2 regions of the Streptomyces sp. RK9 genome follow, and region 1 is predicted to be linked to the other one. Evidence: riboswitches for the same ligand, from Rfam matches in the RefSeq annotation. Region 1 holds a riboswitch; the other holds the start of a gene.
What was found. A riboswitch is a leader RNA that binds a small molecule or an ion and turns the genes downstream of it on or off. The one in region 1 is predicted to bind glycine.

Region 1 (7,284 bases):
TTGTACTTCACGCTCATGTCGGCGCCGGTCTCCTTCATGGTCTTGATGACCTTGTCGAGGGACACCTTGTGGCTGCCGTCGCCGCGCATCGCCATCTTCGCGGCGGTCACGGCCTTCACGGCGGCCATGCCGTTGCGCTCGATGCACGGGATCTGGACGAGCCCGCCGACCGGGTCGCAGGTCAGGCCGAGGTTGTGCTCCATGCCGATCTCGGCGGCGTTCTCGACCTGCTCCGGGGAGCCGCCGAGGACCTCGGCGAGGGCGCCTGCTGCCATCGAGCAGGCGGAGCCGACCTCGCCCTGGCAGCCGACCTCGGCGCCGGAGATGGAGGCGTTCTCCTTGAAGAGCATGCCGATGGCGCCCGCGGCGAGCAGGAAGCGGACGACGCCCTCGTCGTCGGCGCCGGGCACGAAGTTCATGTAGTAGTGCAGGACGGCGGGGATGATCCCGGCGGCGCCGTTCGTCGGGGCGGTGACCACGCGGCCGCCCGCGGCGTTCTCCTCGTTCACCGCCATCGCGTACAGCGTGATCCACTCCATGGCGCGGGCCTGCGGGTCGCCCTCGGCGCGCAGCTGCCGGGCCGAGTTCGCGGCGCGGCGGCGGACCTTCAGGCCGCCGGGCAGGATGCCCTCGCGGGACATGCCGCGGGACACGCAGGCCTGCATGACGCGCCAGATGTCGAGGAGGCCGGAGCGGATCTCGTCCTCGGTGCGCCAGGCCTTCTCGTTCTCCAGCATCAGGGCGGAGATGGACAGGCCCGTCTCGGAGGAGAGGCGCAGGAGCTCGTCGCCGGTGCGGAAGGGGTACTTCAGGACGGTGTCGTCCGGGACGATCGGGTTCTCCCCGGCCACTGCGTCCTCGTCGACGACGAAGCCGCCGCCCACCGAGTAGTACGTCTTCTCCAGGACGAGGGCGCCGTCGGTGTCGTACGCGAAGACGGTCATGCCGTTCGCGTGGTACGGCAGGGCCTTGCGGCGGTGCAGGATCAGGTCGGCGTCGAAGTCGAAGGCGATGTCGTGCATGCCGAGGACGTTCAGGCGGCCCGTGGACTTGATCTCCTCGACGCGGTCGTCCGCCGACTCCACGTTCACGGTGCGCGGGGACTCGCCCTCCAGGCCGAGCAGGACGGCCTTGGGGGTGCCGTGGCCGTGGCCGGTGGCACCGAGGGAGCCGTACAGCTCCGCCCGTATCGAGACGGTGTGGGCCAGCAGGCCCTCGTTCTTCAGGCGGCGGGCGAACATGCGCGCCGCGCGCATCGGGCCGACCGTGTGGGAGCTGGACGGGCCGATGCCGATCGAGAACAGGTCGAAGACCGAGATGGCCACGGTGGAACTCCAATGATGGGTGGTAGACGCCGTTGTCCGCCGGGTGGTGCGGGGGCAGCTTGCCGTGCTGGTGGGCACGTGGTGCGGGGCACCGCGCGCACTGTCCTCATGTCCAGTGTGCGCGGTGCCCCGGAAGTCCGTACCAACTAAAGCGTACGAAACTACTTCAGGCCGGGGTACAGCGGGTGCTTCGCGGCCAGAGCGGACACCCGGGCCTTGAGGGCCTCGGCGTCGAAGTCGGGCTTCAGGGTCTCGGCGATGACGTCCGCGACCTCGCGGAAGTCCTCGTCCTGGAAGCCGCGGGTGGCCAGGGCAGGGGTGCCGATCCGCAGGCCGGAGGTGACCATCGGGGGCCGCGGGTCGTTCGGGATGGCGTTGCGGTTGACCGTGATGCCGACCTCGTGGAGGCGGTCCTCGGCCTGCTGCCCGTCCAGCTCGCTGTTGCGGAGGTCGACCAGGACCAGGTGCACGTCCGTGCCGCCGGACAGGACGTCCACGCCGACGGCCTTGACGTCGTCCCTCACCAGGCGCTCGGCCAGGATGCGGGCGCCGTCCAGGGTGCGCTGCTGTCGCTCCTTGAAGTCGTCCGAGGCGGCGACCTTGAAGGAGACGGCCTTCGCGGCGATCACGTGCTCCAGGGGGCCGCCCTGGAAGCCGGGGAAGACCGCGGAGTTCAGCTTCTTCGCGAAGTCCTTGTTGCGGGCCAGGATGATGCCGCCGCGCGGGCCGCCGAGCGTCTTGTGCGTGGTGGAGGTGACCACGTCCGCGTACGGCACCGGGTTGGGGTGCAGGCCCGCGGCGACGAGCCCGGCGAAGTGCGCCATGTCGACCCACAGCTTCGCGCCGACCTCGTCGGCGATGCGGCGGAACTCGGCGAAGTCCAGCTGCCGCGGGTAGGCGGACCAGCCCGCGATGATCACCTTCGGGTTGTTCTCCTTGGCCAGGCGCTCGACCTCGGCCATGTCGACCAGACCGGCCGCGTCCACGTGGTAGGCGACCACGTTGAACTGCTTGCCGGAGAAGTTCAGGCGCATGCCGTGGGTGAGGTGCCCGCCGTGCGCCAGGTCGAGGCCGAGGATCGTGTCGCCGGGCTGGGCGATCGCGAAGAGGGCGGCCTGGTTGGCGGAGGCGCCGGAGTGCGGCTGGACGTTGGCGTACTCGGCGCCGAACAGGTCCTTGACCCGGTCGATGGCGATCTGCTCGGTCACGTCCACGTGCTCGCAGCCGCCGTAGTAGCGGCGGCCGGGGTAGCCCTCGGCGTACTTGTTGGTGAGGACGGTGCCCTGGGCCTCCATGACGGCGACCGGAGCGAAGTTCTCCGAGGCGATCATTTCCAGGGTGGACTGCTGGCGGACGAGCTCGGCGTCGACGGCGGCGGCGACGTCCGGGTCGAGCTCGTGGAGAGGGGTGTTCATAAGCGACATCGGAAGATCAGTCCTTACGCCGTGGTCAGCTGCCGGAGAACGCGGTGTACTCGTCCGCGGAGAGCAGGTCGCCCGGCTCCTCCGCGACGCGCACCTTGAACAGCCAGCCACCCTCGAAGGGGGCCGAGTTCACCAGGGACGGGTCGTCCACGACGTCCTGGTTGGCCTCGACGACCTCGCCGGTGACCGGCGAGTAGAGGTCGCTGACCGACTTGGTCGACTCCAGCTCGCCGCAGGTCTCGCCCGCGGTGACCGTGGTGCCTGCGGCCGGGAGGTCGGCGTAGACGACGTCACCGAGCGCGTTGGCCGCGAACTCGGTGATGCCGATCGTCGCCACACCGTCCTCGGTGGCCGACAGCCACTCGTGCTCCTTGCTGTAACGCAGCTGCTGGGGGTTGCTCATGGCCTGAATTCTCCTGTACGCGGGCGAGTGCTGAGGAACGTGGGTCTTACGGACTGAGACGGGCGCGTGCCGCCACCGGGGCCGACGGGACGCGGAGGCGTCCGCGGACCGGGCGTGGGCCGTCGCCGCCGGGCTACTTCTGGCGCTTGTAGAACGGCAGCGCGACGACTTCGTACGGCTCGTGCGTGCCGCGGATGTCCACGCCCACGCCCGCCGTGCCGGGGGCGGCGTGCGCCGCGTCGACGTACGCCATCGCGATGGGCTTGCCGAGGGTCGGGGACGGCGCGCCGGAGGTGACCTCGCCGACGACCTCGCCGCCGACGACCACGGACATGCCCGCGCGCGGGACCCGGCGGCCCTCGGCGATCAGGCCGACCAGCTTGCGCGGGGGAGCGGACTCGGCGCGCTCGGCGGCCGCGCGGAGCGCCTCGACGCCCACGAAGTCGTCCGCGTGGGTCGTCTTGTCAAACTTGACGACCCTCCCCAGACCGGCGTCGAACGGCGTCAGGGCCGTCGTCAGCTCGTGCCCGTACAGCGGCATGCCCGCCTCCAGGCGCAGCGTGTCGCGGCAGGACAGGCCGCAGGGGACCAGGCCCACCGGGGCACCGGCCTCGGTGAGCGCCCGCCACAGCTGCTCGGCGTGCTCGGGGGCCACGAACAGCTCGAAGCCGTCCTCGCCGGTGTAGCCGGTGCGGGCGATCAGGGCGGGGACGCCCGCGACGGTGCCGGGCAGGCCCGCGTAGTACTTCAGGCCGTCGAGGTCGGCGTCCGTGACCGCCTTCAGGATGCCGGGGGACTCCGGGCCCTGGACGGCGATGAGGGCGTAGGCGTCGCGGTCGTCGCGGACCACGGCGTCGAACCCGTCGGCGCGCGCGGTCAGCGCGTCCAGCACGACCTGGGCGTTCCCGGCGTTGGCGACGACCATGTACTCCTGGTCCTGGAGCCGGTAGACGATCAGGTCGTCCAGGATGCCGCCGTCGGCCTGACAGATCATGGTGTAGCGGGCGCGGCCGACGCCGACGGAGCCGATGTTGCCGACCAGGGCGTGGTTGAGCAGGTCCACCGCCGCGGGGCCGAAGACCGTGATCTCGCCCATGTGGGAGAGGTCGAAGAGGCCGGCGCGGGTGCGGACGGCGTTGTGCTCGTCGCGCTCGCTGGCGTACCGCAGCGGCATGTCCCAGCCCGCGAAGTCGGTCATGGTCGCACCGAGGTCGCGATGCAGGGCGTCCAGGGCGGTGTGGCGTGGGGTATTGCTCATCAGTACTGGCTCCCGGGGCATGACGGGCGAGGTCGATCCTCCCCATCTGTCATCGAACCTGAGAGGTTCACCACGTCCCGTGCGTATGACGGGTCATGACTTGCACCTTGGGTGGAGCCGCCCCTGTGACCGGGGATCGACCCGCTTTTCAGATGTGCCTCGCCCGCGCGGTACGGGGCCTGAGAGATTCAAGGGAGGAACTTGCTCCTTCGGCGCCCCGGGACGACGTCCGCATCGAGGTGCGGTCACGTCTCCGGGAACTCTCCCGCGCGGATTCAAGCGGCCGGTATGGAGTTGGCGCGCACATCATTGCACGCGCCCCCGCTTCACGACAGCAGCAACTTCTTCACGACGGCGGCTACGGCGGAATGCCCTTGTGCGGCATTACCGTCTCTTTACACTCAACGGAGAAGTACTGGGGATGAGTGACGTGACCAGCATGGGGAGGCCGATCACGGTGCGCAGGAGCGGTGCTTATGCGACCACCACGGGTGCGGCGCCGCCCGGGAGCGGCGTGGTGCCGCCGCAGCCCGGTGTCCCCGTGCGCGAGAGCCTCGGGTACTTCCCGCGGCCCGTCGTGCGCGACCTCAGGGACCGGGCCCGGCGCGGCCCGCGCCGCCTGGTGTTCGCCGCGAGCGACGTCGTGGTCGTGTCCGGGCTTCCCGGCAGCGGCAAGTCCACGCTGATGCGGCGCGCGGTGGCGGGCCCGCGTGTGGACTCCCAGGACACCCGGGACCGGTGGGCGGCCCGCATGCCCCGGCTCCTGCCGTACGCCCTCTACCGCCCCCTGGTCCGGGTCGCGCACTACGCGGGCCTGCACCGGGCGCTGCGCTCCGGCGCGGGCGTCGTCGTGCACGACTGCGGTACGCAGCCGTGGGTGCGCCGGTGGCTCGGCCGCGCCGCCGCCCGGCGCGGGGCCACGCTGCACCTCCTCCTGCTCGACGTGCCCGTCGAGGTCGCCCTGGACGGGCAGCGCGAGCGCGGGCGCGGGGTCTCGCGGTACGCCTTCGCGCGCCACCGCAGGACGGTCGGCCTCCTCGTCCGCGCCGCCGAGCGGGGCGAGCTGCCGCGGGGCTGCGGCTCGGCGGTGCTCCTTGACCGGGAGGCGGCGGGGGCGCTGCGGGAGATCGGGTTCGAGGGCTGAGGGCTGAGGGGGCTGAGGGGGCGGTGCTGCGGGGGTCCCGGTTAGGGTCGGGCCCGCAGCACAGGAGCAGGGCAGAGCGCAGAGCAGGGGTCGAGGACAGATGAACTATCCGGGGGACCACCCGGGCGGCATTCCGGCACCGGGACAGGCACCGGGGCCGGGCCCGGACCAGGGGTATCCGCACGGGCATCCGTACGAGGGCTGGCCGGCCAACGAGCTGGAGGGGGTCCTGGCCGCGTCGCTCGGGGCGCCGCCGTCGGACTCGGTGGGCGCCCGCATCGTCGAGACGCTGGGCCGCGGCCGGGTCTGGGTCCCGCTCCCGTCCGGCGGTGGCCCCGACCAGGGCACGCTCGACCTGCCCACGCTGGAGATCGACGGCCAGGCGTACGTTCCCGTCTTCACGTCGGAGCAGCAGTTCCAGCAGGTCACGGGGGGCCGGATGAGCTGGACGGTGGCGCCCGCGGTGGAGTTCGCGCGCGGGCTCCAGCCGCAGCTCGGCATCGTCCTGAACCCCGAGGGCACGGTCGTCGTGCCGCTGCCGCCGCCCGCTGTGGCGGCGCTGTGCCAGGTGGGGCGCACGGAGCTGGACGGTCCGACGACCGGCGGCCGGGTCCGTCTCTTCGAGCCGGACTGGAAGGAGGACCCGGTCGACTTCCTGAGCGCCGCGTCCCGCGAGTTCCAGGCGACCGGGGTGGTCCTGACGGCCCGTCGCTGCCTGGCCAGCGTCGAGGGCGAGGACCCGTCCCTGTTCGTCGGCGTGGAACTCTCCTCCTGGGAGGGCGACGCCCGCGAGGCCCCCATGCAGGCCCTGGCCCGCGCCCTCACCGCGTTCCCCCCGGCCTGGCCGGTCAACCTGGTCCTCCTGGACGTGGCCCAGGACCCGGTCACGGACTGGCTCCGCACCCACATCCGCCCGTTCTACACATCCCACTGACCCCCTGCCCAGGGCTCTTTCCCACCTGCCCCTTGGCCTCGGGGAAGACGGACGGCACGGGGCCGGGGCTCGGGCTGAGGCGGACGGCCCTCCCCGGGCCTGCCCAACAGCCCGGCACCCTCGGCCCCGCCGGGGTCGCCCCCGCATCGGCGCTCCGCGCCTCGTCCTCAATCGCCGGACAGGCTCTCTCCCACCCACCCGCCCCCACCATGACCGCGCCCGAGCCGGTCCGCACTGCCTGCCCGAAGCACACCCAGCCCGTCCCGCCCCGGGTCCCACAGCAACGCCCCGCCCCGGCCCCGGGTCCCACAGCAACGCCCCGCCCCGGCCCCGGGTCCCACAGCAACGCCCCGCCCCCACCCCGAGCCCCACAACAATGCCCCTCCCCCGCCCCGGGTCCCACAGAAACGGGTGGGCGGGTGGGGAAGCCGCCGCGCAGCGGCGGTACAGCATCCGACGCCGAGCCGAGGCGAAACGGAACGAACGCCCGACCCGAGCCCCGATCAAGGCGCCCACGCCAGAAGTAAGCTGGTTCCATTGACTCGACCCGAGCACAGCCGTGCGGACGGGTCGAGCACGTCGGGCAAGTCGTGAAGGGGCGGTTACGGGTGAGTGCGTCGGGCACGGCCGCGGGCGACGGGGCCTCCCCTGTTGGAGCGCGCCCGCGAGCTTGGGGAAACGTCGAGCACATGCTGCGCCAGGTGGCGCCGGGCCGCTACGACGCGTACGAGGCGCTGCTCGGAGCCCTCGCCGACGACCAGGTGTGGATGCTGCTCTGGCACGGCCAGTCGGGTTC
Region 2 (7,284 bases), on a different replicon from region 1:
TCCTGGACGACGTGACCGTGTCGCGCCGCCACGTGGAGTTCCGTCGCCTGGCGGACGGCTCCTTCACCGTCGCCGACGTGGGCAGCCTCAACGGCACGTATGTGAACCGGGAGCGGATCGACTCCGTCGCCCTGTCCAACGGCGACGAGGTGCAGATCGGCAAGTACCGGCTGGTCTTCTACGCGAGCCAGCGGGGCATCTGACCCTCCCCCAGACTCCGTCCGGGGGGACCTCCAGGGAAGGTCCATGCTGCACACAACGAGGGGCGGTGCCGGAAACGGCACCGCCGCCGCGGACCACCGGCTGATGAGTATCGGCACCGTGCTGAACGCGCTGCGTGACGAGTTTCCCGAGGTCACCATCTCCAAGATCAGGTTCTTGGAGTCCGAGGGGCTCATCGAGCCGCAGCGCACGCCGTCCGGCTACCGCAAGTTCAGCCCGGATGACGTCGAGCGGCTCGGGTACGTCCTGCGGATGCAGCGCGACCACTACCTGCCGCTCAAGGTGATCCGCGAGCAGCTGGACGCCATGGAGCGCGGTGAGGTACCCGTCGTACCCGCGCCCGGGCAGTCGCCCGAGTCCGCCGACAGCGAACTCGCCGAGGCCGACGAAGAGCGCACGGCGGCCCGCCTGGGCCGCGAAACCCTGCTGGCCGCCGCCGAGGCCGACGAGGGGCAGCTCGCCGAGTGGGAGACGTACGGCCTGATCACTCCTCTGCCCGACGGCAGCTACGACGCGGACGCCGTGACGGTGGCCGCGCTGGTCGTCGAACTGGGGCGATTCGGTATCGAACCCCGCCATCTGCGGGCCATGAAGGCGGCTGCGGACCGGGAGGCGGGCCTCGTCGACCAGGTCGTCGCCCCGCTGCGCAGGCACCGCAATCCGCAGACCAGGACCCATGCGGAAGCCCGTACGAAGGAGCTCGCGGGGCTCACGGGCAGGCTGCACGCGGCGCTCGTGCACAGTGCGCTCGGCGTCCGGGTGCGCTGACCCGATCGGTGCCCGACTACCCAAACCTGCCGGGCACGTCCTAGGGTTGCTGTGTGAACGAGCTCGACGTCGTAGGTGTCCGGGTCGAAATGCCCTCCAACCAGCCGATCGTGCTCCTGCGTGAAGTGGGAGGCGACCGGTACCTCCCCATCTGGATCGGACCAGGGGAGGCGACCGCCATCGCCTTCGCACAGCAGGGCATGGCGCCCGCACGGCCGCTGACGCACGACCTGTTCAAGGACGTGCTGGAGGCTGTCGGCCAGGAGCTCACCGAAGTACGCATCACCGACCTGCGGGAAGGCGTGTTCTACGCCGAGCTGGTCTTCGCCAGCGGGGTCGAGGTGAGCGCGCGGCCCTCCGACGCCATAGCGCTCGCGCTGCGCACCGGAACGCCGATCTTCGGCAGTGACGGGGTGCTCGACGACGCCGGGATCGCCATTCCGGACGAGCAGGAGGACGAGGTGGAGAAGTTCCGCGAGTTCCTCGATCAGATCTCGCCCGAGGACTTCGGCACCAACAGCCAGTGAGCCGCTTCGGGCGGCGTGTCCGGTGCCCCGGCCGGCCGTCGGCGGCCGATGGCGCGCCGTCGTTCGTCGGCCCGTAGGACCCCTCCGGGAGGCCGTCCCCGGATCATTCGGCTAGCCTTTCCCCGCAGCGTGGGAGGGGAAACCACTCGCAGGGTGATTATCACCCGGCGTGCCGAGTGTGGCGTTCGTTGACGAGCCCCTGGTGACTGCCTACCGTCGAGGAGGCAGGTCAAGGACGGAGGTCGGCGTGAGAAGCAGCGGCGACGGCACAGCGGTGGGCGGTCCGTACCCGCATCACAGCAGCTCGGCCGATCACTCTCCGAAACGCCCGGTGGCAGTGCCCGGCGGCACCTCCGGACCGGAAGGTCAGGAGGAGGGCCCCGAGCACGAGCGGGTCGGTTATCGGGGTCCCACGGCGTGCGCCGCCGCGGGCATCACCTACCGCCAGTTGGACTACTGGGCGCGGACCGGGCTCGTCGAGCCCAGTGTGCGCGCGGCCGGTGGCTCCGGGACCCAGCGGCTCTACAGCTTCCGTGACGTGGTCGTTCTGAAGATCGTGAAGCGGTTCCTCGACACCGGGGTGTCGCTGCAGAACATCCGCACCACGGTCCAGCACCTGCGGGACAGCGGATTCCGGGACCTGGAGCGCACGACGCTGATGAGCGACGGGGCGACGGTCTACGAATGCACCTCGCCCAACGAGGTCCACGATCTGCTCCAGGGCGGGCAGGGCGTCTTCGGGATCGCCGTGGGCGTGGTGTGGCGCGATGTGGAGGCCGCCCTTTCGCAGCTCCACGGGGAGCGCATCGACACGGGGGAGACCCTGGTGGGGCACCACCCCGGGGACGAGCTCGCGAGGCGCCGCAACCGGGCCGTGTGAGGCGGTCGGCGACGGCCGGCGGGGGGCTGGCGGGGCGGTTGTGCCTGGTGGCTCAGGGGCATTGTCAGTGGCTTGAGGCAGCATCGGTGGTGTGAGGACCGCGCCGACGATTCTGCATCTCGACATGGACGCCTTCTACGCGTCCGCCGAGCAGGCTGCCAAGCCGAGCCTGCGGGGCAAGGCTGTCGTCGTCGGCGGGCTCGGACCGCGCGGTGTGGTCGCCACCGCCTCCTACGAGGCGCGTCGGTTCGGCGTGCACTCGGCGATGCCCATGGGGCAGGCGCGGCGGCTCGCGCCGAACGCCGCGTATCTCGTGCCCCGGTTCTCGTTCTACCGGCAGATCAGCGACCAGGTGATGCGGCTCCTGCGGGAGCTGTCGCCGCTGGTGGAGCCGCTGAGCCTGGACGAGGCCTTCGTGGACCTGGAGGCGGGCGGCGTCGCGGCGGACGAGGCGGCCGCGCGGGCCGTGGGGGAGCGGCTGCGGGCGGACATCCTGCGGGTCACGGGGCTCTCCGGGTCCGTGGGGCTCGCCGTGTCCAAGATGCTGGCGAAGATCGCCTCCGAGCAGGCCAAGCCGGACGGGCTCCTGCTGATATCACCCGGCACGGAGCGGGAGCTGCTCGCGCCCATGACCGTGCGGACGCTGCCAGGGGTGGGGCCCGCCACCGGCGACCACCTGCGACGGGCCGGGATCACCACGGTCGGGGAGCTGGCCGAGGCCGGGGAGGACGAGCTCGTACGGCTCCTGGGGAAGGCCCACGGCGGGTCGCTGTACGCCATGGCGCTGGCGCGGGACGAGCGGCCCGTGGTGGCCGAGCGGGACACCAAGTCGGTCAGCGTCGAGGACACGTACGACGTGGACATCCACGACCGGGTGCGGGTGCGTATGGAGGTCGCGCGCCTCGCCGACCGGTGCGTGCAGCGGCTGCGGGACGCGGGGCACTCCGGGCGGACCATCGTGCTGAAGGTACGGCGCTTCGACTTCTCGACCCTGACGCGCTCCGAGACGCTGCGCGGCCCCACGGACGACCCCGGGGTGGTGCGGGAGGCGGCCGCGCGGCTCCTGGAGTCCGTGGACACGACGGGCGGGGTGCGGCTGTTGGGGGTCGGGGTGAGCGGGCTCGCGGACTACACGCAGGAGGATCTGTTCGCGCAGGCACAGGCACAGGCCGACGCGGAGGCTGAAGCGGAGGCGGGCGCGGGGGGCGGTGCGGCTGGGACGGGTGCTGAGGGCGTGGTGAGGGCTGAGGCGGACGTGCGGGCGGATGTGGGGGCCCGGAACGGGGTGGGGCTTGGGACGGGGGAGGCGGGTGGTGGTGAGGCGCTGGACGGGGACGGGCGGAGTGAGGTCGCGGGCGGGGGTGAGGCTGGTGGTGACGGGGCCGGTGGTGCGGAGTACCCCGCGCCGGCCGAGCGCAGGTGGTCGGCCGGGCACGACGTGCGGCATGCGGTGCACGGGGCGGGGTGGGTGCAGGGGAGTGGTCTGGGGCGGGTGACGGTGCGGTTCGAGACGCCGGGGTCGGCGCCGGGGCGGGTGCGGACGTTCCGGACGGACGATCCGGAGCTGGAGGCGTCGGATCCGTTGCCGTTGGTGGCTTCGGGGCATGCCGATGGTGGTCGGACGGCCTCGGAGGTCGGTGCCGCTGAGGATGCTGTGGGTGCCGGGGAGCCTGGGGTGGCCGGGACGCCGGAGGTGTCGGGGGCGCCGTGAGTGCCGAGGGCTCTGGGGCTCGGGGTATGCGCCACGGCAGGCCGCAGCAGGCCGCAGCAGGCCGCAGCAGGCCACGGCGAGCCGAGCGAGCCTGGGGTGGGCCCGGGGCACCGGGGAGACCCGTGTGCCCCCGGGGCGGGGCGTGTGTGACCCCCCAAGGTGAGGCGTGCCCCCAACGGTGAGCCGACGGGCGCGGTCTCGACGTGCCCCCGGGCAGGCCAGCGGTGCAGCCTCGACGTGCCCCAGGGGAGAGTCGACGGGCGCAGCCTCAATGTCCCCCAGGGCGGACCAGCGGCGCAGCGTCGACGTCCCCCACGGCGGCCCAGCGGCGCAGCGTCGATGTGCCCCACGGCGGACCAGCGGCACAGCCTCGACATCCCCCCGGCGGCCCACCGCCGCAGCCCCGCCCCGTCGGCTACGCGGACGTCTGGCCGAAGTCCGCGTCCGGCGGGGGCGGCGGCGGGGCCAGGTCCAGGCCGTAGTGGCGGTAGAGCTGGAGTTCCTGCTCCGGGGACAGATGGCGGCCGACGCCGAAGTCCGGGGCGTCCTTGATCAGGGCGCGTTCGAAGGGGACCCGGAGGGTGCCGTCGTCGACCAGCTCGCTGGGCTCCAGGGGGACGAAGGCGTCCCTGCTGAACAGCCCCGTCCGTATGGCCGCCCACTCCGGCGCACCGGTGGCATCGTCGAGATAGACCTCGTCGACTGTGCCGATCTTGGCCCCGTCGCGGTCGAACGCCTTGCGGCCGATCAGGTTGCGCGGATCGATGTCGGTCTGCACGGGCCCTCCAACTGGTCGCGCGTCGTTCCTGCTCGTTCGCGCTCGTACCCGGTTGTGCTTACTTGTTCCTGGTCGTACCTGTTAGTACCTGCTCGTACTTACTCGTCCGGAATGTGCTTGTCATCACTACGAAAGAGCACATCGAGGCGGGCGGCCACTCGAGGGATCGGTCGCGGTCCTCGCTGGTAGGCTGGCGAGTGGCTGTTGACCCCGTGCGGGAGAGCTCTTCGGTGGCAGCACCGGAGGCGCCGAAGGAGCAACTCCTCCCCGGAATCTCTCAGGCCCATGTACCGCACGGACGAGGTCACTCTGGAAAGCAGGGCGGGCGTCGGGCGGGCACGTCCGGAACCCTTCCTCACCGACGGTGAAAGCAGTGCTGTCCTCGGGCGGTGCTGTGAAGCTCTCAGGTTGAGATGACAGAGGGGGAGGCCGTCCGGGTACCCGCGCCGTGGTGCCCCTCGCAGGTCGTGTCAGACCAGGAGGCCTCCGCAATGACCGCCACTCCTCGTACTCCGCTTTCGCAGCTGGAGCAGGGAATCCCCTTCGAACAGCGGCACATCGGACCCGATGCAGAAGCCCGCGCCAAGATGCTCGCCCAGGTCGGGTACGGCTCCCTCGACGAGCTGACGGCCGCCGCGGTGCCGGATGTGATCAAGAACGCCGAGGCCCTCGAGCTGCCCGGTGCGCGGACCGAGGCCGAGGTCCTGGCCGAGCTGCGCTCCCTCGCCGACCGCAACCAGGTGCTCGACTCGATGATCGGGCTCGGCTACTACGGCACGTTCACGCCGCCGGTGATCCTGCGGAACGTGATGGAGAACCCGGCCTGGTACACGGCGTACACGCCCTACCAGCCGGAGATCTCGCAGGGCCGCCTGGAGGCGCTGCTCAACTTCCAGACCGTCGTCGCCGACCTGACCGGACTGCCCACCTCCGGTGCCTCCCTGCTCGACGAGGGCACCGCCGCCGCCGAGGCCATGGCGCTCTCCCGGCGCCTGGGCAAGGTCAAGAACGGCGTCTTCCTCGTCGACGCCGACGTGCTGCCGCAGACCATCGCCGTGATCCAGACCCGCGCCGAGCCGACCGGCGTCGAGGTCGTCGTCGCGGACCTCACGGACGGCATCCCGGCCGACGTCGCCGAGCGCGGCGTGGTCGGCGTGCTGATCCAGTACCCCGGCGCCTCCGGTGCCGTACGGGACATCAAGGCGCTCATCGACCAGGCCCACGACCTCGGCGCAATCGTTTCTGTGGCCGCCGACCTGCTGGCGCTCACGCTGCTCACCTCGCCCGGCGAGCTCGGCGCGGACATCGCCGTCGGCACCACCCAGCGCTTCGGCGTGCCGATGGGCTTCGGCGGCCCGCACGCCGGCTACATGGCGGTGCGCGAGAAGTTCGCCCGCAGCCTGCCCGGACGCCTCGTCGGCGTGTCCGTCGACGCCGACGGCAACAAGGCCTACCGCCTCGCGCTGCAGACCCGTGAGCAGCACATCCGCCGCGAGAAGGCGACCAGCAACATCTGTACCGCCCAGGTGCTGCTCGCCGTCATGGCCGGGATGTACGCCGTCTACCACGGCCCCGAGGGCCTCAAGGCGATCGCCCGGCGCACCCACCGCTACGCGACGATCCTCGCCGCGGGCCTCGAGGCCGGTGGCGTCGAGGTCGTGCACGAGGCGTACTTCGACACGCTGACCGTCCGCGTGCCGGGCAAGGCCGCCGACATCGTGACCGCGGCCCGCGAGGGCGGCGTGAACATCCACCTCGTGGACGCCGACCAGGTGTCGTTCGCGTGCGACGAGACCACGACGCGGGCGCAGCTCGCCGCGGTCTGGACGGCGTTCGGCGTCGAGGCCGACGTCGAGGCGCTCGACACGTCCGTCGCGGACGGCCTGCCCGCCGCCCTGCTGCGCTCCGACGACATCCTCGCGCACCCCGTCTTCCACCAGTACCGCTCCGAGACCGCGATGCTGCGCTACCTGCGCCGCCTCGCCGACCGGGACTACGCGCTGGACCGCGGCATGATCCCGCTGGGCTCCTGCACCATGAAGCTCAACGCCACCACGGAGATGGAGCCGGTCACCTGGCCGGAGTTCGGCCAGCTGCACCCCTTCGCGCCCGCCCAGCAGGCGCAGGGCTATCTGACGCTGATCCGGGAGCTGGAGGAGCGGCTCGCCGAGGTCACCGGCTACGACAAGGTGTCGCTGCAGCCCAACGCGGGTTCGCAGGGCGAGCTCGCCGGACTGCTCGCGGTCCGCGGCTACCACCGGGCCAACGGCGACGACCAGCGGACCGTCTGCCTGATCCCGTCCTCCGCGCACGGCACCAACGCCGCCAGCGCCGTGATGGCCGGCATGAAGGTCGTCGTGGTGAAGACCGCGGACGACGGCGAGATCGACGTCGAGGA

Region 2: it holds a riboswitch for glycine, as region 1 does, so the genes downstream of both, gcvP (aminomethyl-transferring glycine dehydrogenase) here and gcvT (glycine cleavage system aminomethyltransferase GcvT) in region 1, are expected to answer to the same signal.

The regions. Positions count from the first base shown of each region.
Region 1 is NZ_CP173704.1:2,840,214-2,847,497, forward strand. Features, by position in the region: gene AB6L24_RS32880 (L-serine ammonia-lyase) at 1-1,325, opposite strand, end outside; gene glyA (serine hydroxymethyltransferase) at 1,487-2,749, opposite strand; gene gcvH (glycine cleavage system protein GcvH) at 2,775-3,152, opposite strand; gene gcvT (glycine cleavage system aminomethyltransferase GcvT) at 3,286-4,410, opposite strand; glycine riboswitch at 4,569-4,688, opposite strand; gene AB6L24_RS32900 (AAA family ATPase) at 4,832-5,554, shown strand; gene AB6L24_RS32905 (enhanced serine sensitivity protein SseB) at 5,655-6,488, shown strand; gene AB6L24_RS32910 (enhanced serine sensitivity protein SseB C-terminal domain-containing protein) at 7,097-7,284, shown strand, end outside.
Region 2 is NZ_CP173703.1:3,315,038-3,322,321, forward strand. Features, by position in the region: gene AB6L24_RS13565 (FHA domain-containing protein) at 1-203, shown strand, start outside; gene AB6L24_RS13570 (MerR family transcriptional regulator) at 247-990, shown strand; gene AB6L24_RS13575 (bifunctional nuclease family protein) at 1,044-1,517, shown strand; gene AB6L24_RS13580 (MerR family transcriptional regulator) at 1,765-2,397, shown strand; gene AB6L24_RS13585 (DNA polymerase IV) at 2,489-4,108, shown strand; gene AB6L24_RS13590 (PRC-barrel domain-containing protein) at 4,524-4,886, opposite strand; glycine riboswitch at 5,092-5,189, shown strand; gene gcvP (aminomethyl-transferring glycine dehydrogenase) at 5,378-7,284, shown strand, end outside.